3 regions of the Streptomyces sp. NPDC002513 genome follow, and region 1 is predicted to be linked to each of the others. Evidence: riboswitches for the same ligand, from Rfam matches in the RefSeq annotation. Region 1 holds a riboswitch; each other region holds the start of a gene.
What was found. Region 1 has a riboswitch for S-adenosylmethionine ahead of ACWD5Q_RS03020 (aminotransferase class V-fold PLP-dependent enzyme). Riboswitches for the same ligand answer to the same signal wherever they lie in the genome.
Positions count from the first base shown of each region.

Region 1 (6,817 bases):
CTGCCGGGCACCAAGCTGCGCCACACGCTGTGGCGCAAGGGCAAGCTCCTCGTCAACATGAACACGAACCAGCCGATGCGTCCCTCGGACGTCGCGGTGGGCTCGCTCACCTTCGCCAAGCCGGAAGGCCTGGAGGAGGCGAACGAGGGCTTCCAGACGGAGATCGCGAAGGCCGCCCTGATGCTGGTCCGGCTGCAGCCGGAGAACATCAAGGACAAGAAGGAACTCGAGTGGTCCCACGAGGGCATCGTGGCCTACTCGAAGATCTGCACCCACGTCGGTTGCCCGATCTCTCTGTACGAGCAGCAGACGCACCACGTCCTCTGCCCGTGCCACCAGTCCACCTTCGACCTCTCCGACGGTGCCCGGGTCATCTTCGGCCCGGCCGGTCACGCCCTGCCGCAGCTGCGCATCGGCGTCAACGCGGACGGCTACCTCGAGGCGCTCGGCGACTTCGAAGAGCCCGTCGGTCCTGCTTTCTGGGAGCGCGGATGAGCACTTCATCGAGCAATACGAATCGGTCTGCCGCTGACGCGGCGGGCGCTTCGCGCGGAAGGGCACCGGCCGGCGAGCGCCTCGCCGACTGGGCCGACGGCCGCCTGGGGATCTACTCCCTGGCCAAGTCGAACATGCGCAAGATCTTCCCCGACCACTGGTCGTTCATGCTGGGTGAGGTCTGCCTCTACAGCTTCATCGTCATCATCCTCACGGGTGTGTATCTGACGCTGTTCTTCCACCCCTCGATGAACGAGGTGGTGTACCACGGCAGTTACGTGCCGCTGCAGGGCCAGCTGATGAGCGAGGCGTTCAACTCGGCGCTGCACATCAGCTTCGACGTGCGTGGCGGTCTGCTGATCCGGCAGATCCACCACTGGGCGGCGCTGATCTTCCTCGCCGGCATGTTCGTGCACATGATGCGCGTGTTCTTCACGGGTGCGTTCCGCAAGCCGCGTGAGATCAACTGGCTGTTCGGCTTCCTGCTGTTCGTCCTGGGCATGTTCACCGGCTTCACGGGTTACTCGCTCCCGGACGACCTGCTCTCCGGCACCGGTGTCCGCTTCATGGAGGGCGCGATCCTGTCCGTGCCGATCGTCGGCACGTACCTGTCGTTCTTCCTCTTCGGCGGCGAGTTCCCGGGCGGCGACTTCGTGGCCCGGTTCTACTCGATCCACATCCTGCTGCTGCCGGGCATCATGCTCGGCCTGGTGGTCGGCCACCTGATCCTGGTCTTCTACCACAAGCACACGCAGTACGCGGGTCCCGGCAAGACCAACAACAACGTCGTCGGCATGCCGCTGCTGCCGGTCTACACGGCCAAGGCCGGAGGCTTCTTCTTCCTGGTCTTCGGTGCCATCGCGGCCGTCGCGGCGGTCGCGCAGATCAACCCGATCTGGGCCATCGGCCCCTACCGTCCGGACCAGGTCTCCACGGGCGCCCAGCCCGACTGGTACATGGGCCAGGCCGAGGGTCTCATCCGTGCCATGCCCGGCTGGGAGATCAACCTCTGGGGCCACACGCTCGTCCTGGGCGTGTTCATCCCGCTGGTGCTCTTCCCGCTGACCCTCGTCGCCATCGGTGCGTACCCCTTCATCGAGGCCTGGATCACCGGCGACAAGCGCGAGCACCACATCCTGGACCGCCCGCGCAACGCGCCGACGCGTACGGCCTTCGGTGCCGCGTGGATCTCCTGGTACTTCGTGATGCTGCTGGGTGGTGGCAACGACATCTGGGCCACGCACTTCCACCTGTCGATCAACGCGATCACCTGGTTCGTCCGCATCGCCTTCTTCGTGGTGCCGGTGCTCGTGTTCCTCGTCACCAAGCGGATCTGCCTCGGCCTCCAGCGCCGCGACCGCGACAAGGTGCTGCACGGCCGCGAGTCGGGCATCATCAAGCGGCTGCCGCACGGTGAGTTCATCGAGGTCCACGAGCCGCTCAGCCAGGAGCAGTTGCACACGCTCACGGCGCACGAGCAGTACAAGCCGGCCGAGATCGGTCCGACGGTCGACGAGAACGGCGTCGAGCGGAAGGTCAAGGGCTCGGAGAAGCTGCGTGCCAGGCTGAGCAACGCCTACTACGGGGAGGACAACCAGATCCCCAAGCCCACTGTCGAGGAGTACAAGGAGATCACGAGCGGCCACGGCCACCACTGATCGCTGCGCGCGCCACGCCACGGTCCAAGGGCCCCGTCCGACCGGACGGGGCCCTTCGCCGTGCCCGGGGCTGGATAGGGTGGACCTGTTCGAGAAGCGTGTCCCCACCGGGACACCGACCCAGGAGCGGCTTATGAGCGCTGTGAACCCCGCTGGAGGCGACACCGCGGCGGGCCGTTCCTGGCCCCGGGTGCTGAACGCGCTGCTGGACGGCCATGACCAGAGCGTGGACGACACGGCCTGGGCGATGGACCGCATCATGCGCGGCGAGGCGACGGACGCGCAGATCGCCGCCTTCGTCGTCGCGCTGCGGGCGAAGGGCGAGACGGTCGAGGAGATCACCGGGCTCGTCCGGGCGATGTACGCGCACGCGAACGTGATCGAGGTGCCGGGTCCCGCGGTCGACATCGTCGGCACGGGCGGCGACGGCGCGAGGACGGTGAACATCTCCACGATGTCGTCGATCGTGGTGGCCGGCACGGGCGCGAAGGTGGTCAAGCACGGCAACCGTGCCGCGTCGTCCGCGTCGGGCTCCTCGGACGTGCTGGAGAAGCTCGGCATCAATCTGGACCTCACCCCGCGGCGGACGGCCGAGGTGGCCGAGGAGGCCGGGATCACCATCTGCTTCGCGGTGAAGTTCCACCCGGCGCTGCGCCATGTGGCCGCGGCGCGCGGGCAGCTCGGGATCCGTACGACGTTCAACGTGCTCGGTCCGCTGACCAACCCGGCGCGGGTGAAGGCACAGGCGGTGGGCGTCGCCGACCCGCGGATGGCGCCCATCGTGGCGGGCGTCCTGGCCGAACGCGGGAACTCGTCCCTGGTCTTCCGGGGCGACGACGGACTGGACGAGCTGACGACGACCTCGACGTCGCGGGTGTGGGTGGTCCGCGACGGCACGGTCACCGAGGAGACCTTCGATCCCCGGGACGTCGGCATCGAGCCGGTGCCGGTGGAGGCGTTGCGCGGGGCCGACGCCTCCTACAACGCCGATGTGGCGCGGCGCCTGCTGGACGGTGAGACCGGTCCGGTGAGGGACGCGGTGCTGCTGAACTCGGCGGCGGCGCTGGTGGCCCTGGAGCCGACGGGGGCGCCGCTGGCCGAGCAGCTCCGCGCCGGGATGCAGAGGGCGCAGGAGTCGATCGACTCGGGGGCCGCGAAGCGGACGCTGGAACGCTGGGTGGCCGCAAGCCACCGGTGAGCCCAGGGGAGTGGGGGGAGCGCGGCACGGCCGGGCTCCCCCTCTCGTACACCGCCGCAGGGACATCCGGCGCATGTCCCGGCATCCGGACAGCTGTTGCGGCCGGCTGATCACGTCACGTAACGTCCTGCCCAGGTCATGAGCGACAGCCACTCGGCCCCGGCCGGCTGTCCGGCAACCCTCCGTCCGTGGCGGGGTGCCCCGGGTGAAGACCAGGCCGCAGGCAGCGAGGTCTGCGGCAAGCGCGGACCCCTCACACGCGGTGCATGAGCGTGGGGCCAGGGGTCCTGGTCGTTCGAGGGAGCCTTCCGTGAGCAAGCGAATGCGCTAGGGCCGCAGAGCCCCGCCTCCGCATCCCGTTTCGCCCTTCTTCACCCTTCACCCTTTCCTGTGCCGTTGACGCAGGCGCGCGTTCTGCGCGCCCTCCGGCACGGTGATCCCACCTGCCTTTCACGGGAGTGCACCCATGTCCGTCTCCACCCTTGCCGCCGACCCGTCCGTTTGTGCCCCGCTGCCCGTTCTGGGCAGGGATGTCAGCGTGCCGCTCGTCACGGGCGGCACCGTCACCTACGCCGCGCTCGACTACGCGGCCAGCGCCCCGGCGTTGCAGCGGGTGTGGGACGACGTGGCGGCGTACGCGCCGTACTACGGCAGCGTCCACCGCGGCGCCGGGTATCTGTCGCAGCTGTCCACCGACCTCTTCGAGAACGCCCGCCGGACCGTGGCCGCGTTCCTGGACTGCCGCGAGGCGGACCAGGTGATCTTCACCCGGTCCACCACCGACTCGCTCAACCTCCTGGCCGCCGCCCTGCCGGCCGGCTGCCAGGTCTTCGTCTTCGAGACCGAGCACCACGCCTCGCTGCTGCCCTGGCGCGACGCCCGGGTCACCGTCCTCGACGCCCCGCGCACCCCGCGGCAGGCCGTGCGGACCCTGGAGCGCGCCCTCGCGGACCGCGACTCCCGCGGACCGGCCCTCGTGTGTGTCACCGGCGCCTCCAACGTCACCGGTGAGTTGTGGCCCGTACGCGAGCTGGCGGCGGTCGCCCATGCGCAGGGCGCCCGTATCGTCCTGGACGCCGCCCAGCTCGCCCCGCACCACCCCGTGTCGGTCACGGACCTCGACGTGGACTGGGTCGCCTTCTCCGGCCACAAGCTGTACGCCCCCTTCGGCTCCGGCGTGCTGGCGGGCCGCGCCGACTGGCTGCGCGCGGCCGAGCCCTATCTCGCGGGCGGCGGCGCCAGCCGCCGGGTCACCCGGCGGACGGACGGGGGAGTGGACGTCGACTGGCACGAGACCGCCGCGCGGCACGAGGCCGGTTCGCCCAACGTGATCGGTGCCTACGCCATCGCCTCGGCCTGCAAGGCCCTCACCGAGGCGGGCTTCGACGCGCTCGTCGCCCGTGAGCAGCACCTCGTCCGCACGGTCAGGGAGGGACTCGCCGGGGTCCCGGAGGTCAAGGTGCTCTCCCTCTTCGGCGACGACGCGCCCCGCGTCGGTGTGATCTCGTTCGTCGTCGACGGCTGGAACAGTTCCCACTTCGCCGCCGCGCTCTCCGCGGAGTACGGCATCGGCGTCCGCGACGGCCTGTTCTGCGCCCATCCGCTGGTGCGCACCCTGCTGGGCGGCGACCCGGAGGCCCCGGGCGAGTGCGGTGCCCCCGAGGCCGCACCCGGCGAGCGGTCCCTGAACGCCATCCGCGTCAGCTTCGGCGCGGGCACGCCCGACGAGCATGTCGAGCGGTTCGTCCGGGCGGTCGCGGAGCTGGTCCGGCAGGGCGCGCGGTGGACCTACCGCACACAGGACGGGCGGTGCGTTCCGGCGGTCTGACGCCCCCGACCGATCGCCGAGCCCGGGTCCTGGTGCGCCGGCCGGAAGGGAGTCAGTTGTCGAGCCCGATCGCGAACGCCGCCTCCAGGTCGTGCTGGGAGTACGTGCGGAAGGCGACATGCGTATCCGTGCCCAGGACGCCCGGGATCTTGCTGATCCGGCCGGGGATGACGTCCGCCAGGTCGTCGTGGGCCCGCACCCGGACCATGGCGATGAGGTCGTAGGTGCCGGTGACGGAGAAGACCTCGCTGACGGAGTCCAGCGCGGCGATCGACTCGGCGATCTCGGGGATCCGGTCCACGCTGGTCTTGATGAGCACGATCGCAGTGATCACGGCTGGCTGTCTCCCTAGGTGCACGCTCGGACTGTCACTCTAAGACCTGCCCCACCGCTCACCAACAGACGCTGTCCCGGCAGCGTCGGCGGCCACCCGGCCGCGCCTCGGCGGCCCTCTTCGGCGGCTGGTTCGTCCGCCGGGGCGCTCGTGCCGGCCGGTGTGGCGGAGGAGGGGGCGAGGGGGACTCACGGACGCGCCGCCAGCACGGGCCTGCGCACCCAGGCGTAGAGGAAGCCCAGTGCGAACCCCACGACATGGGCGAGGTAGGCGACCCCGGGCCCCTGGGTGGCGCGGTCCGCCGCGATCCACTGCAGTGTCGCCCAGAAGGGCAGCACCACCCAGGCCGGAAAGCGCAGCGGCAGGAAGAAGAGGAACGGGAAGAGACTGGTCACCCTGGCCCCGGGGAACAGGAACAGAAACGCGCCGAGCACCGCGGAGATCGACCCCGAGGCCCCGACCAGCGTCTGCGTCGACTGCGCGTGGGCCGCCGCGTACCCGAGGAGCGCCAGATAGCCGCAGCCCCCGTAGAACAGGGCGAACTCCAGATGGCCCATCCGCTCCTCGGCCATCGCCCCGAAGACATAGAGGAACAGCATGTTGCCGAGCAGATGCACCCAGCTGCCGTGCACGAAGAGCGCCGTCGCGGGCGTGAGGGCGGCCCGTGGCGCCCCGCTGAACAGCTCCGCGGGCACCACGCCCCAGCGGGCGAAATAGGCCCGCTGGGCGGCGAGCAGCGCCTCGCCCCGGCCGTAGGAGGGGTTCAGGCCCGAGGCCGGCCCCAGGGCGAAGATCAGACAGCACAGGACGATCAGCCCGTACGTCATGGGCGCCGACTGTCCTCGCAGCGCCCTCCCGGCCGCCCTGCTCCAGGTGCTGATCATGGGACAGAGCATGGCGTAACCGGACTGATCCGCACAGAGTGCCTCGCCGCGTGAGACGGGCGGGCGGCGACTACCCGCCAGGCCGTAGGGTTACGAGCCACGCTCCAGGGAAACTGGCGCATCACGGAGACTGGAAGAAGGAAGAGAGCGTCCACGATGACGGTTCCCCTGCCGACCGAGACGACCCGCTGGCGCTGCACGCTCTGCGGCAACCTCACCCGGTTCGACGTGACCCGTTCGTCGAAGGTGGTCGAGTACGTGCATCTCGATCTGGCCGGGGAGCCGACGGTCGAGGAGCGCGAGGTGGTCAGTGAGACCATCGAGTCGGTGCGTTGCCGCTGGTGCAACGCCGTGGACCAGGTGGAGCTCGTGGACAGGCCGGGCGCCGGCTCCTGACGGAGGCGGCCTCGCACAGGCATT
Region 1 covers NZ_JBSFXK010000003.1:50,295-57,111, forward strand. The annotation lists gene qcrA (cytochrome bc1 complex Rieske iron-sulfur subunit) at 1-495, shown strand, start outside; gene qcrB (cytochrome bc1 complex cytochrome b subunit) at 492-2,153, shown strand; gene trpD (anthranilate phosphoribosyltransferase) at 2,287-3,351, shown strand; SAM riboswitch class IV at 3,486-3,602, shown strand; gene ACWD5Q_RS03020 (aminotransferase class V-fold PLP-dependent enzyme) at 3,818-5,179, shown strand; gene ACWD5Q_RS03025 (Lrp/AsnC family transcriptional regulator) at 5,232-5,513, opposite strand; gene ACWD5Q_RS03030 (rhomboid family intramembrane serine protease) at 5,702-6,397, opposite strand; gene ACWD5Q_RS03035 (hypothetical protein) at 6,554-6,793, shown strand.

Region 2 (6,817 bases), on a different contig from region 1:
CTCCGGCTCGCGCCAGGAGGCGGGGTGCCAGCCGGTGCCGTCGAGCGCCACGGCGAGATGCAGGGGGGAAGGAGAGGGTGAGGACACGAGTGGGTGCCTTCCTGGAAGTCCGTAACGAGAGTGCCGGGCCCTCACGCGAGGAGGGCACGGCGACGGGGTCGGGACGAGGCCGAAGGGGCCGCGCGGGCGGTCAGGAGTTGTCGAGCGGCAGGCCCGGCGGGTTGAGCTGCGACCTGGTGACGGCCTCGTTCGACAGGTTCCAGGCGGCCAGCCACTTGGCGTACTGGCCGTTCTCGATCAGGTGGTTGATGGCGTCGGCGACCGGCTTGGCCAGACCGCTGTCCTTCTTCGCCGTCGCGGCGATCAGACCCTGGAGCGTCTCGCCGGCACCGGAGAACGTGCCCGCGTTGCGGGTCGCCCGAGGTGTGTGCGCGGTCTGGGCGATGTGGTAGGCGATGGCGGGGTTGGGACCGAAGTACGCGTCGATCCTGCCGGCGGCCAGCGCCAGATGGATGCTGTTGGTGTCCTGGAAGTACTTGACGGTGAGCTTCTTGCCCTCCTTGGCCAGCTTCGCCTTCCACTCCAGGAGGATGCGCTCCTGGTTGGTGCCGGAGCCGACGGAGACGGTCTTGCCCGCGAGGTTCTCGTAGTCGCCGGCGAAGTTCCAGGTGCTCTTCTCGGGCACCTCGAAGGCGAGGTCGTCCTTGCGGTAGGAGGCGAACTCGTACTTCTTCTTGCGCTCTTCGGTGTCGGTGACGTTGGAGAAGGCGACATCGACCTTGCCGCTGTCGATGCCGACGAAGAGGTTCTCCCACGTCGAGTTCTTCACCTCGGGTCTGAGGCCGAGGACCGCGGCCACCAGGCGTCCGAGGTCGGGTTCGGCCCCGGTGAGGGTCTTCTGGTCGCTGCCGACGTACGCCAGCGGGGGGAAGCCGGAGGGCAGGGCGCCGACGCCGATCTCCAGGGTGCCTCTGCGGCGCAGGGCCGCGGGCAGTTCGGCGCTGATCGACTTCACCTCGGACACCTTCAGGGTGGTCCCCCGGGCGGCGCCGTTGGAGAGCCGCCCCACGGCGACCGTGCCGGAGGCCGCGCTGTCCGTGGTGGTGGCGGCGGTGCTGTCGCCCCCGCAGGCGGCGAGCCCGGCGGCGAGGGCGACGACGGCGGTGCCCGCGGTGAGGCCACGGCCCAGGCGGGTGCGGAGAGTGAGAGTACGCATGGCGGTCCTTGTTCGGTGAGCGGTGGGGCGGGACAGGGCGGTGCGGGTGGGGGGAGCGATGGGGGCCAGGGGTGTGGGGCGGCAACGGATGTGCGGCGACGCGGACCGGGCGGGCCGCGGACGGCCGGGAGGGGTGAGGGGTGACGGGTGAGGTCAGAGCACCTTGCTCAGGAAGTCCCGCGTCCGCTCGTGCCGTGGATGGTCGAGAACCTGGGCGGGCGGCCCCTGTTCGACGATCCGGCCGTCGTCCATGAAGACCACCCGGTCGGCGACCTCGCGGGCGAAGCCGATCTCATGGGTGACGATGACGAGGGTGGTGCCGCCGCGGGCCAGGTCCTTGATGACGGCGAGCACCTCGCCGACGAGTTCGGGGTCGAGGGCGGAGGTGGGTTCGTCGAAGAGGATGACGCCAGGGCGCAGGGCGAGCGCGCGGGCGATGGCCACGCGCTGCTGCTGGCCGCCCGACAACTGCCGGGGATACGCCCCCGCCCGGTCGGCGAGTCCGACCCGCCCGAGCAGGTCGCGGGCCAGTTCCTCGGCCGCGGGTCTGCTCAGTGCCCGGGTCGCGACCGGGGCGGCGGTCACGTTGTCCAGCACCGTCAGATGCGGGAAGAGGTGGAAGTTCTGGAAGACGAACCCGATGCGGCCGCGCTGGGCCAGGATGGCCCGCTCACTCAGTTCCTTGAGGCGGTCGCCGTGCCTGCGTACGCCGATGGGTTCGCCGTTCACGCTGACATAGCCGCGTTCGGGCTGCTCCAGGTGGTTGATCACCCGCAGCAGCGTCGACTTGCCGGAGCCGGACGGGCCGAGGATCACGGTCACCTCGCCCGGCCGTACGGTCAACTCGATGCCGTTCAGCACCCGGTGGGCGCCGAACGACTTGTGCACGTCGTGGACCTCTACGGCGGCGGGGCGGGTCGGCGACGTCTCGGTGGTCATACGGCGGCCTCCCTGCGCGCACGGTCCCGCAGGTCGCGAAGACCGTTGCGGAGCTGGTGGAACGGGGTGGGCGGCAGGGTCCGGGCGGCGCCCCGGGCGTAGTGCCGCTCGACGTGGAACTGGACGACCGACACGAGGCTCGTGAGGATCAGGTACCAGACGGTGACGACCAGCAGCAGCGGGACGATGTCGCCGGGGTAGGTGCTGCCCATGGTCTGCGCGGAGCCGAACAGGTCCAGCAGCGAGACGTAGAACACCAGTGAGGTGCCCTTGATCAGGCCGATGAGCTGGTTGACGTACGCGGGGATGAGGGACCGGAGGGCCTGTGGGAAGACTATCCTGCGGAACTGGTAGCTCCTGGGCAGCCCGAGGGCGGCCGCCGCCTCGTGCTGGCCCTGGTCGACGGAGAGGATGCCGCCGCGGACGACCTCCGCGGCGTAGGCCGCCTCGTTCAGGCTCAGGCCGACGACGGCGACGGTCATGTCGGTGGCGAGCCGTGACTCGTCGAAGGCGAAGAAGGCGGGGCCGAAGGGGACGCCGATGCTCAGCGTCTTGTACAGCGCGCTGAAGTTGTAGAGGAAGATCAGCACGACGATCAGCGGTGTGGAACGCAGCGCCCATACATAGGTCCAGCTCACCGCGCGCAGCACGGGGCTCCTGGACAGCCGGGCCAGAGCGAGGAGGATTCCGCCGAGCAGGCCCAGTACCGCGCTGAGCGCGGTGACTTCGAGGGTGACGAGCAGTCCGTCGAGGAGGGTGGGGCGCAGGAACCAGTAGGCGAAGCGGTCCCACTGGTAGAAGGGGTTGGACACCAGTCCGTGGACGAACTGGGCCACCAGCACGAGCACGACGGCGGTGACGATCCAGCGGCCCGGCCGGCGCAGCGGCAGCACCCGCTGGGCCGTCGGGGGCGCCGCGCCGGTGTCGTCGGGCGGTGCCGGGGCGAGGGACACGGCAGTGCCGAGGGGTTCAGTCATGGCAGGCTCCAGCGGAGTCGGACGCCCCGGGGCGGCGCGCGCCACCGCACGACCGGGCGGCACGGGCCGTCGGGAGCGAGGGGGCGTGGGAGGCGCACGGGACCGGGGGCGGGACGGAAACATGGGCGCACCACGGCGGCGGTGCGCGTCAGGGAGGGGGAACGCCGTCAGCCGTGACAGCGGGCAGAGCCCGGGGTGGTACAGAGTGCGCTGTTGACGCGGAGGAGATCGACGGAGCGGTTCGCGCACAGCAGGACGCTGCAACGGGGCCGCTGAGCGGCTGTCCTCGAAGCTGCGTCCATCACTGCCACCGTCACTCTTCCGGCCCGTGGGGCCACGCGCTTACCGAAACGTCATCCGGTCGGGTCGTCACCTGGGGCACCCCACTGCGGAGCGAGGGTTGCCGGTCAGCAAGCCAGGGCTTGTCGCTGACGCTCATGACCTTTCTGGCCGTAAGTTAAGACAGGCGCCCGAAGCGCTGTCAACGTGCGTCCGTCAGGTGATACGTGCGCGGGAGCGCCGGCCGCCGGTCAACAGGGCGTCGCCGCCGCGCCGCCCGTAACGTGCGCCGCCCAGTCCAGGATCTGCACGGCCGCGCCCGCGGCCTCCGGACCGCGGCAGTGGGCGTGATGCCGGCGGGCGATCCCGTCGAGGTCGAGGTGCGGGCCGAAGGCGGGATCGGCGGCCAGCCGGCGGGCGTAGGCCCACAGGTGCGGATGGCCGGCGACGCGGTGCACGGCCTCGGCGTCCAGGTGCCAGCGGTGCACGGTGTCGAGCTGCACCAGGGTGACCCACAACTCCACGTCTGCCGCACTGAGTTGATTGCCCAGCAGATACTTCTGGCGGGACAGCCGGCCTTCCAGTGACCGCAGGGTGCGCAGCAGCGAGCCGAGTGCGGCGTCTCTGTCCTTGCCGTCCTCGCCCTCGGCGTCGGCGCGTCCGGCGCGCTGGGCGGCCGCGTCGATGCCCTGGGCACACAGGCGCCGGACGCCCTCGATCTCCGGGTCGGCGCCCTGCGGGTAGAGCGCGGGGCGGCCCGCGCCGAAGCGGCGCGCCAGGTCGCGCATGATGTCGGGGGCGTGGGTGCTGACGATCCGGCCCGACCAGTCGTCGCTGAGCACCGGCGCCACGGCGGCTCCCGGGTAGCGATGGGCGCTTGCCTCGTACAGCGGGCGCAGCGCGGAGTGTTCGCCGCCGGGTCCGTCGGGCACCGCGGGCAGCAGGGTGACGGGCAGGACCTCGTCGAGGCCCAGCAGGCTGTGGGTGATGGCGATCCGCAGACAGTGCGGACAGGACGGGGACAGGTGGAGGCGGTAGCGGCGCGGTACGGCGTAGTGGCCGCTGCGGGCGTCGCCGCCGATCCTGCCCCGGAAGGCGGGACCGGGCGAGGCGTACGGGAGGGCGGTCAGGGCATGGGCGGACATGTCTCTCCCCGGGGTCTGGGTGCGCGAGGGTGCGGTGGGTGGCGGCCCACGGGCGGGCGGTGCTCCCCGGTCACGGGACGGGGCGGGTCGCGAGCCCGGCACCGCCGGTTCAGCGCAGGGGACCGGACGCGCTGCAGACACGCAGCAGGTCGATGTGACGGCGGGAGGTCAGAAGGAGGGACCGCCGGCGGGTGCGGTGCACACGGCCGATGACCGGCTCCAGGCGTCCCATGCTTCCCTACCTGTTCACTAGGAAATCCCTACTGGAGTGTCGATCGGGCTCCGGCCCGCGTCAAGAGGGGGTCCACGGGGTGAGAGCGCCGCACGGGAGGGGCGGATCACGGTAGTTGGGCGCCGACGAGTCCCCCAGCGGGAGGTCTCTCCGGCGCCGGCCAAGGCTGCTGCCGAGGCGGAGACGGGGAACCTTGACACCCCAAAGTGTGACCGATTGGGTACTCACATGCAGAAGGACCGCCCTCGCCAGTTGTCCACCGCCGAGGAACGCCGCGAGACGGTGCTGCGCACCGCGATCGGGGCGTTCGCCGCGCGAGGCTACTTCGGCACCACCACGGCCGAGGTCGCCAGGGCGGCCGGGATCTCCCAGGCGTACGTCTACCGGCTCTTCCCCAACAAGGAGCTGCTGTTCGTCGCCGTGGTCGAGCACTGCTTCGTACAGGTGCGGGCGAGTCTGGAACGGGCGGCCGCCGAGGCCGGGGGAAGCTCTCCCGAGGCGGTGCTCTCGGCCATGGGGGATTCCTACGCCAAGCTCATCAGCGACCACGACCTGATGCTGATCCAGTTGCACGCGCAGGCGGCGGCCGTCTCGGAGCCCGCGGTGCGCGAGGCCGTCCGGCAGGGGTACGCCCGGCTGGTGGAGTACGTCCGCGGGGTGTCCGGCGGCAGCGAGCGGCGGATCCAGGACTTCTTCGCCATGGGTATGTTGTGCCACCTGATCGTGTCGATGGGGGCCGACGAGGTGGCGGCCCCCTGGACGCGGACGCTGGCGGCGGGAATCACCCACCACTGACGCGGCCCGCCGCGTGCGCCGTCACCCGGCGCCCGGCCCCTCTACCCGCCCCGCACGCCGTTGACCAGCCATTTCCCCGATGTGTTCAGGTCGCTTTCAGGTGGGGACGCCCCTGTGGCAACTCATGCACCAGAAGCCCCAAAACAATGGCAAAGAAACCTGGGAGAGCGGCAGTTGGTCATGACATCGTGCGTGCCATGACCACAGAGCACGTCCTTGATGACCGGCCGCACTCCCGTACCGCACTACGCCGCATGGCGAACAAGGTGCCGGAAGTGACCGTGTACTTCTGGATCATCAAGGTTCTCACCACGGGCATGGGCGAAACCGCGTCCGACTATCTCGCGCACCTGCTCGGCCCGATCCCTGCCGTCGGTCTGGGCGGTCTGGCCCTGCTGGTGTCGCTGGTCGCGCAGTTCACCGTGCGACGGTACGTGGCCTGGGTCTACTGGACCGCCATCGTCATGGTCAGCGTGTTCGGCACGATGGCCGCGGACGTCCTGCACGTGGGCCTCGGCGTCCCCTACACGCTGTCGACGCCTCTCTTCATGGTGGCGCTGGCCGCCGTCTTCATCATCTGGTACGCGAGCGAGCGGACCCTGTCCATCCACAGCATCGACTCCCGCCGCCGCGAGGCGTTCTACTGGGCGGCGGTCCTGGCCACGTTCGCCCTCGGCACGGCGGCCGGCGACCTGACCGCCACCATAGGCCTCGGCTACCTCGGTTCCGTCGTCCTGTACGCCGTCGCGATCTGCGTCCCGGCCGTGGCGCACCGCGGGGGCCTGCTGGGCGCGGTGCCCGCGTTCTGGTCCGCGTACGTCATCACCCGCCCCCTCGGCGCCTCGATCGCCGACTGGATGGCCCTCGGTCACAGCCGTGGCGGTCTGGGCTGGGGCCTGGGCCCGGTCACCCTGTCCTGGACGGTGGCCATCCTCGGCTTCGTGACCTATCTGGCGGTGTCACGGCGCGACACCGCCACCGTGTGAGGCGGCCCCGCCACGTCACGGCGCCGGCGCGGTCCGGAAACGGAACGCGCCGGTACCGCCGCCCATGGTCAGCCAGACGTCCTCTCCGTCCCTGACCAGTCTGAGGGCGATGTGCGCGCACCCGGGGCAGCGCGCGGTGAGCCCCGGCTCCGGTCCGTAGACCTGGAGTTCGGCGAGCGAGCCCGACCGCGCGCACTCGGGACAGCGCCACCAGGCCGTGGTGGGTTCCACGGCGAGGATCTCCGAGA
Region 2 covers NZ_JBSFXK010000010.1:1,963-8,779, reverse strand. The annotation lists gene ACWD5Q_RS09625 (LLM class flavin-dependent oxidoreductase) at 1-87, opposite strand, end outside; gene ACWD5Q_RS09620 (ABC transporter substrate-binding protein) at 191-1,216, opposite strand; gene ACWD5Q_RS09615 (amino acid ABC transporter ATP-binding protein) at 1,370-2,155, opposite strand; gene ACWD5Q_RS09610 (amino acid ABC transporter permease) at 2,152-3,132, opposite strand; SAM riboswitch class IV at 3,466-3,575, opposite strand; gene ACWD5Q_RS09605 (glutathione S-transferase C-terminal domain-containing protein) at 3,663-4,556, opposite strand; gene ACWD5Q_RS09600 (hypothetical protein) at 4,666-4,788, opposite strand; gene ACWD5Q_RS09595 (TetR/AcrR family transcriptional regulator) at 5,017-5,583, shown strand; gene ACWD5Q_RS09590 (COG4705 family protein) at 5,781-6,569, shown strand; gene ACWD5Q_RS09585 (DUF6510 family protein) at 6,585-6,817, opposite strand, start outside.
Region 2: linked by a shared signal. The riboswitch ahead of ACWD5Q_RS09610 (amino acid ABC transporter permease) and the one ahead of ACWD5Q_RS03020 (aminotransferase class V-fold PLP-dependent enzyme) in region 1 are both predicted to bind S-adenosylmethionine.

Region 3 (6,817 bases), on a different contig from region 1:
TCCGCGCCGAACTCCCCGGCCTCCTGGACGAGACCGGTGCCCGGCGCGGCACCTGGATCGAGGAGAAGGGGCGCGCCGTCGCCGTGCACACCCGCCGGGCCGACGATCCGCAGGCCGCCTTCGAGGCCCTGCGCGAACCCCTCACCGGCCTCGCCGCCCGCCACGGCCTGATCGTCGAACCCGGCCGCATGGTCCTGGAGCTGCGCCCGCCCGGCATGGACAAGGGAGTGGCCCTGGCGGAGTACGTCCGCGGGACCGGCGCCGGAGCGGTCATGTACGTGGGGGACGACCTCGGCGACCTCCCCGCCTTCGCCGCCGTCGAGACGCTCCGCTCCGACGGCCTGCCCGGCCTGCTGGTCTGCAGCGGCAGCGAGGAGGTCACGGAACTGGCCGACCGGGCGGATCTCGTGGTCGACGGCCCGGAAGGCGTCGTACGGCTGGTGACCGCGCTGGGGGACCGCCTGGCGGACCGCCCCTGAGGGCCGTCGTCACCCCTGGTTCAGGACCGCCCGCGCCCGGGGAGTGAACCTCAGTCCTCCAGCGCGGCGAGCTGGTCCAGGAACCAGCGGGCCGGGGGAAGCGCCGTGGCCCGCGCGGCCAGACGCTTGGTGCGTTCCGCGCGCTCTCCCGGACCCATCGACAGCGCCTCGTGCAGCGCCTGCGCCGTGCGCACCACGTCGTACGGGTTCACGCTCACCGCGTCCTCGCCCAGCTCCTCGTACGCCCCCGCCTCCCGCGACAGCACCAGGGCACAGCCCTCGTCGGAGACCACCGGGACCTCCTTGGCGACCAGGTTCATACCGTCCCGGATGGGGTTCACCAGGGCCACGTCCGCCAGCCGGTACGCGGCGAGCGAGCGGGCGAAGTCGTCCTTGACGTGCAGCTCCACCGGGGTCCACCCGGGGGTGGCGAAACGGGAGTTGATCTCCGCCGCCACCCGCTGGACCTCCGCCGTGTAGTCGCGGTAGACGGCCAGGTCCTGCCGGGACGGGTAGGCGAACGCCACGTGGACGACCCGTTCGCGCCACTGGGGACGCGACCGGAGCAGTTCCTCGTACGCCAGCAGCCCGCGCACGATGTTCTTCGACAGCTCCGTGCGGTCCACCCGCACGATCGACTTGCGGGGCCTGCCGTCGGGGCCCGTGCCGATCTGCTCCCGCAGGACCCGCATCCGCTCGTCCACATCCGGCCGGTGCGCCCGCTCGCGCAGGAACTCGGCGTCCGCGCCCAGCCCGTGGACGCCGACGCGGGTGCCCGAGGGGAGGTCCGGGCCGAGGACCGCGTGGCAGCAGTCCGTGAACGCGTCCGCCCACCGCTGGGTGAGGAACGCCGCCCGGTCCGCGCCCAGGATCCCGCCGAGCACCCGCGCGGCGATGTCGTCGGGCAGCAGACGGAAGTACTCCGGCGGCGCCCACGGCGTGTGCGAGAAGTGGCCGATCCGCAGGTCGGGCCGCAGCTCGCGGAGCATCCGGGGGGTCAGGGCGAGGTGGTAGTCCTGGACCAGGACCGCCGCGCCCTGCGCCGCCTCCTCCGCCAGCGCCTCGGCGAACGCCCGGTTGTAGGTCTCGTACGCCGCCCACTGCCGCCGGAACTCCGCGTCGAAGACCGGCTCCAGCGGCGTCTGGTACAGCATGTGGTGCACGAACCACAGGACCGAGTTCGCGATGCCGTTGTACGCGGCGGCGTGCACCTGCGCGTCGATGTCGAGCATCCGTACGCGCTGGCCGCCGGTGTCGGCCGGATCGAGCCTGCCGCCGGTACGCCGTACGGCCTCCCGGTCGCTGTCGTTCAGCGCGGAGCAGACCCACACCGCGTCCGTGTCGGGGCCGATCGCCGACAGGCCGGAGACCAGTCCGCCCCCGCCGCGCTTGGCGGTGAGCTGTCCCGTGTCGTCCAGCGCGTAGGAGACCGGGCCGCGGTTGGACGCCACGAGAACGGAAGCCGCATTCGAAGCCATGCCACGAAACCTAGCCCGAGCCGAAAACGCTCAAACGTTCCCTTCGGCCGTCCGCTGAACCGTATACGACGGCCGGCGTCACGGACGCGGTCCGCCCGGGGCCGGACGGCTCAGGCCGCCCGCCGGTCCGCGTACTCCGCGATCTCCGCCATCGGCGGCCGCTCCTCGGTGTCCACCGCGTACGTCCGCGGCTCGAAGCGGCCCTCGACGCGCTCGAACTGGGTGAGGGCGGGGCGGACCAGATGGCCGCGGGCCAGCCGCAACTGCGCGGTGCGGTAGATCGCCGCGGCCATGCGGCCGAGCGCCTGGCCGTCCTGGTGGCGGTGCAGGCGCACCCCGACGTCGACCTGGGCCAGGGCGTCCAGGCCCACCAGATGCAGGGCGTCGACCAGCACGCCCAGCTCCACTCCGTACCCGACCGGGAACGGGAGCCGTTCCAGCAGCGAGCGGCGGGCGGCGTACTCGCCGCCGAGCGGCTGGACGAACCCGGCGAGCTGCGGCCAGTGCATGTTGAGCAGCGGGCGGGCCATCAGCTCGGTGACCCGGCCGCCCTGGCCCGCCGCCGGCCCGGCGGCCGGCTCACCGGGCAGGGCCAGCGGCCGGTCGTACATCGCCTTCACGAGGTCCACGCCCGGGTCGGTGAGCAGCGGGCCCACGATCCCGGAGACGAAGTCCGACGAGAACTCCCTCAGGTCCGCGTCGACGAAGCAGACGATGTCCCCGCGGGTGACCAGGAGGGAGCGCCACAGCACCTCGCCCTTGCCGGGCACGGCAGGAATGCGCGGCAGGATGGTGTCGCGGTGCACCACCGTCGCGCCGGCCGCCGCGGCCACCTCGAAGGTGCGGTCCGTGGAACCCGAGTCGACGACGACGATCTCGTCGACGAGCGGGATCTGCCGCATCAGGTCGTGCCGGATCACGGCGACGATCTCGCCGACCGTCTCCTCCTCGTTGAGCGCGGGCAGCACGACGCTGACCGACGAGCCCGAGGCGCGTTTGGCGGCCAGGATCTGGTGGAGCGGACGATCGGTCACGGACCAGGAGCGGGTGCTCAGCCAGCGCTCGACTTCTTCCAGCACGGTCTGCGGCTCCTTGTCCCCGGCTTGACTCCGGCTTGTCCGTGGTGATCCATCTCGCGGTTCGGACGACTATCTCAACTGTCGTGGCCTTCGGTTACAGTCTTGAACAACGCCGGTGACCATCGCATGTCGGGGGTCGCCGCTGCTGACAACCAGTGAAACAACCGCATACAGCTCATCCAGAGGGGCAGAGGGACACGGCCCGATGAAGCCCCGGCAACCCTCCAGCCGGTTCTCGTAGATCAGTGATGATCGTCCTCGCGAGGCTCCCGGCTAGGGAAGGTGCCAAATCCGTCTCACGGCGAGATGCGTCGTGAGGAAGATGAGGAGAGAGGGCCTCGCCTGACATGGCTGTGCAGACAGTTGCAAGCAGCACCGACTCCGTGAACTCCGTGGACCTCGGCCCCGCCGCGGCCCTGTCCTGCCGCGAGTGCGGCCACCGGGTGCCGCTCGGCCCGGTCTTCGCCTGCGAGGAGTGTTTCGGCCCGCTGGAGATCGCGTACGACTTCTCGGGCTACGACACCGAGGAACTGCGCCGGCGGATCGAGGCCGGCCCCGCGAACATCTGGCGCTACGCGCCGCTGCTGCCGGTCCCGGCGGACGTCGCCGGCAAGCCGAACCTCAACCCCGGCTGGACCAAGCTGGTCAAGGCCGACAACCTGGCGCGCGAGCTGGGTGTGACCGGCGGGCTGTATGTGAAGGACGACTCCGGCAACCCGACGCACTCCTTCAAGGACCGCGTGGTCGCCCAGGCGCTGGAGGCGGCGCGCGCCTTCGGCTTCACCACCCTTTCCTGCTCCTCCACCGGCAACCTGGCGGGCGCGGTGGGCGCCGCGGCGGCCCGGGCCGGGCTGCGCTCCTGCGTCTTCATCCCGCACGACCTGGAGCAAGGCAAGATCGTCATGGCCGCGATCTACGGCGGCGAGCTGGTCGGCATCGAGGGCAACTACGACGATGTCAACCGCTTCTGCTCGGAGCTGATCGGCGACCCGGCCGGCGAGGGTTGGGGCTTTGTCAACGTCAACCTGCGTCCGTACTACGCGGAGGGCTCCAAGACCCTGGCGTACGAGATCGCCGAGCAGCTGGGCTGGCGGCTGCCGGACCAGATCGTGGTCCCGATCGCCTCCGGCTCCCAGCTCACGAAGATCGACAAGGGGCTGCGGGAGCTGATCGAGCTGGGACTGGTCGAGGACCGGCCGTACCGGATCTTCGGTGCCCAGGCCGAGGGCTGCTCGCCGGTGTCGACCGCGTTCAAGGCCGGCCACGACGTCGTACGGCCGCAGAAGCCGGACACGATCGCCAAGTCGCTGGCGATCGGCAACCCGGCGGACGGTCCCTATGTGCTCGACATCGCGCGCCGCACCGGCGGGGCCGTGGAGGACGTGACGGACGCGCAGATCGTGGACGCCATCAAGCTGCTCGCCCGCACCGAGGGCGTCTTCGCGGAGACGGCGGGCGGCGTGACGGTGGGCGTGACCCGCAAGCTGGTCGAGAGCGGTGCGCTCGACCCGACGAAGACGACCGTCGTCCTCAACACCGGCGACGGCCTCAAGACCCTGGACGCGGTGGCGGGCACCGGCCTCACCGCGACGATCCGTCCGACCCTGGACTCCTTCCGAGAGGCTGGCCTCGCATGAGCGTGACCGTACGTATCCCCACCATCCTGCGCCCCTACACCGGGGGCCGGGCCGAGGTCGCCGCCGAGGGGGCGACCCTCGCGGAGGTCATCGCCGACCTGGAGAAGAACCACACCGGCATCGCCGCCCGCGTCCTGGACGACCAGGGCAAGCTGCGCCGCTTCGTCAACGTGTACGTCAACGACGACGACGTCCGCTTCGAGCAGGGCCTTCAGACGGCGACCCCGGACGGCACGGGCGTCTCCATCATCCCGGCGGTCGCCGGCGGCTGACGGCCGCTCACCCCGGCGCGATCGTTCGCCTTCGGTAAGGCAAAGCGCCGAGAGTTCATCGAATTGCCCTCTCCGCGAGAGAAGCGGAGGGGGCAATTCTGCATGGTTGAGCACGGTAGAGTTGGGGAACCCGCTCCCGGATTCCGGTCGCGCCACCGGAGTCCTTAACCACCCGCTGGGCAAGAAGTAGCCAAAGTGGGCATGGGTTTTGCGCCATCCATTCCTTTTGTCGGGCCCGACTTGCCCTGAATTCTGGTGAATTCTCCGTACATTCCCGACCGGTCATGCCTGGATTTCTCGTCCAAGTGACCTGTTGCGCAGGGCAGTTGGACAGATACATTCAGCCGCGGTCGACGCGTTCCGGCGCACGCCCCCAACCGTTGGGGGGTGAGGTCTGACCCGGATCCGCGAAGTGTGGATCTGTGCAAGGGCCAGTAATAGGGGAGTTAGGCATGGCTCAGGGCACCGTCAAGTGGTTCAACGCGGAGAAGGGGTACGGCTTCATCGCGGTCGACGGTGGTGCGGATGTATTCGTCCACTATAGTGCGATCCAGATGGACGGCTACCGCACCCTGGAAGAGGGCCAGCGGGTCGAATTCGAGATCTCGCAGGGTCAGAAGGGGCCGCAGGCGGACATGGTCCGCCTGGCGGGCTGAGGTAGCGCGCCGACGACTGAACTGTTCGACGTGTCGAGGGGCTCGTATCCCGTAGGGGTACGAGCCCCTCGGTCTGTCCGGATCCGGTGGGTCGGTGGGTCGGTGGGCCGGGGGTGCGGCGGGGGCGCGCGGGAGCGGTGACGCGGGCAGGTGTGTGCCCCCCCTGGGCGGGCTCGCTTCGCGGGCGCGCCGTGCGCCCGCCCGTCACCCGGCCGCCACCCCCCGACGAGCCCGCTTCACGGGAAGCGCCTTGCACTCGACCGGGGCGAGTGCTAATCATTGGCGTTAGCACTCTGAAGGTGAGAGTGACAAAGAAGGACCGAGTCGGTGAGGCTGCGGGCCGGGTGGGGCAAGGAACCTCCGGTCGGGGCCGTCCGTCGCGGGCGCGGGCGCGGTCCGGAGTAATCACCCCCAGTCCTGGAGGGACCACTTCACATGGCCAAGATCATCGCGTTCGACGAGGAGGCGCGGCGCGGCCTCGAGCGCGGCATGAACCAGCTCGCGGACGCCGTCAAGGTGACCCTCGGCCCCAAGGGCCGCAACGTCGTCCTCGAGAAGAAGTGGGGCGCCCCCACGATCACCAACGACGGTGTCTCCATCGCCAAGGAGATCGAGCTCGAGGACCCGTACGAGAAGATCGGCGCCGAGCTGGTCAAGGAAGTCGCCAAGAAGACGGACGACGTCGCCGGTGACGGTACGACCACCGCGACCGTTCTCGCCCAGGCGCTGGTCCGCGAGGGCCTGCGCAACGTGGCCGCCGGTGCCAACCCCATGGCTCTGAAGCGCGGTATCGAGAAGGCCGTCGAGGCCGTCTCCGCCGCCCTGCTGGAGCAGGCGAAGGACGTCGAGACCAAGGAGCAGATCGCCTCCACGGCCTCCATCTCCGCCGCCGACACCCAGATCGGCGAGCTGATCGCCGAGGCCATGGACAAGGTCGGCAAGGAAGGCGTCATCACCGTCGAGGAGTCGCAGACCTTCGGTCTGGAGCTCGAGCTCACCGAGGGCATGCGCTTCGACAAGGGTTACATCTCGGCGTACTTCGCCACCGACATGGAGCGTATGGAGGCGTCGCTCGACGACCCGTACATCCTGATCGCCAACTCCAAGATCGGCTCCGTCAAGGACCTGCTCCCGCTGCTGGAGAAGGTCATGCAGTCGGGCAAGCCGCTGCTGATCATCGCCGAGGACGTCGAGGGCGAGGCCCTGTCGACCCTGG
Region 3 covers NZ_JBSFXK010000004.1:221,407-228,223, reverse strand. The annotation lists gene otsB (trehalose-phosphatase) at 1-479, shown strand, start outside; gene ACWD5Q_RS05090 (alpha,alpha-trehalose-phosphate synthase (UDP-forming)) at 530-1,957, opposite strand; gene ACWD5Q_RS05085 (glucosyl-3-phosphoglycerate synthase) at 2,068-3,036, opposite strand; SAM riboswitch class I at 3,209-3,365, shown strand; gene thrC (threonine synthase) at 3,384-4,673, shown strand; gene ACWD5Q_RS05075 (MoaD/ThiS family protein) at 4,670-4,945, shown strand; gene ACWD5Q_RS05070 (cold-shock protein) at 5,398-5,601, shown strand; gene groL (chaperonin GroEL) at 6,037-6,817, shown strand, end outside.
Region 3: linked by a shared signal. The riboswitch ahead of thrC (threonine synthase) and the one ahead of ACWD5Q_RS03020 (aminotransferase class V-fold PLP-dependent enzyme) in region 1 are both predicted to bind S-adenosylmethionine.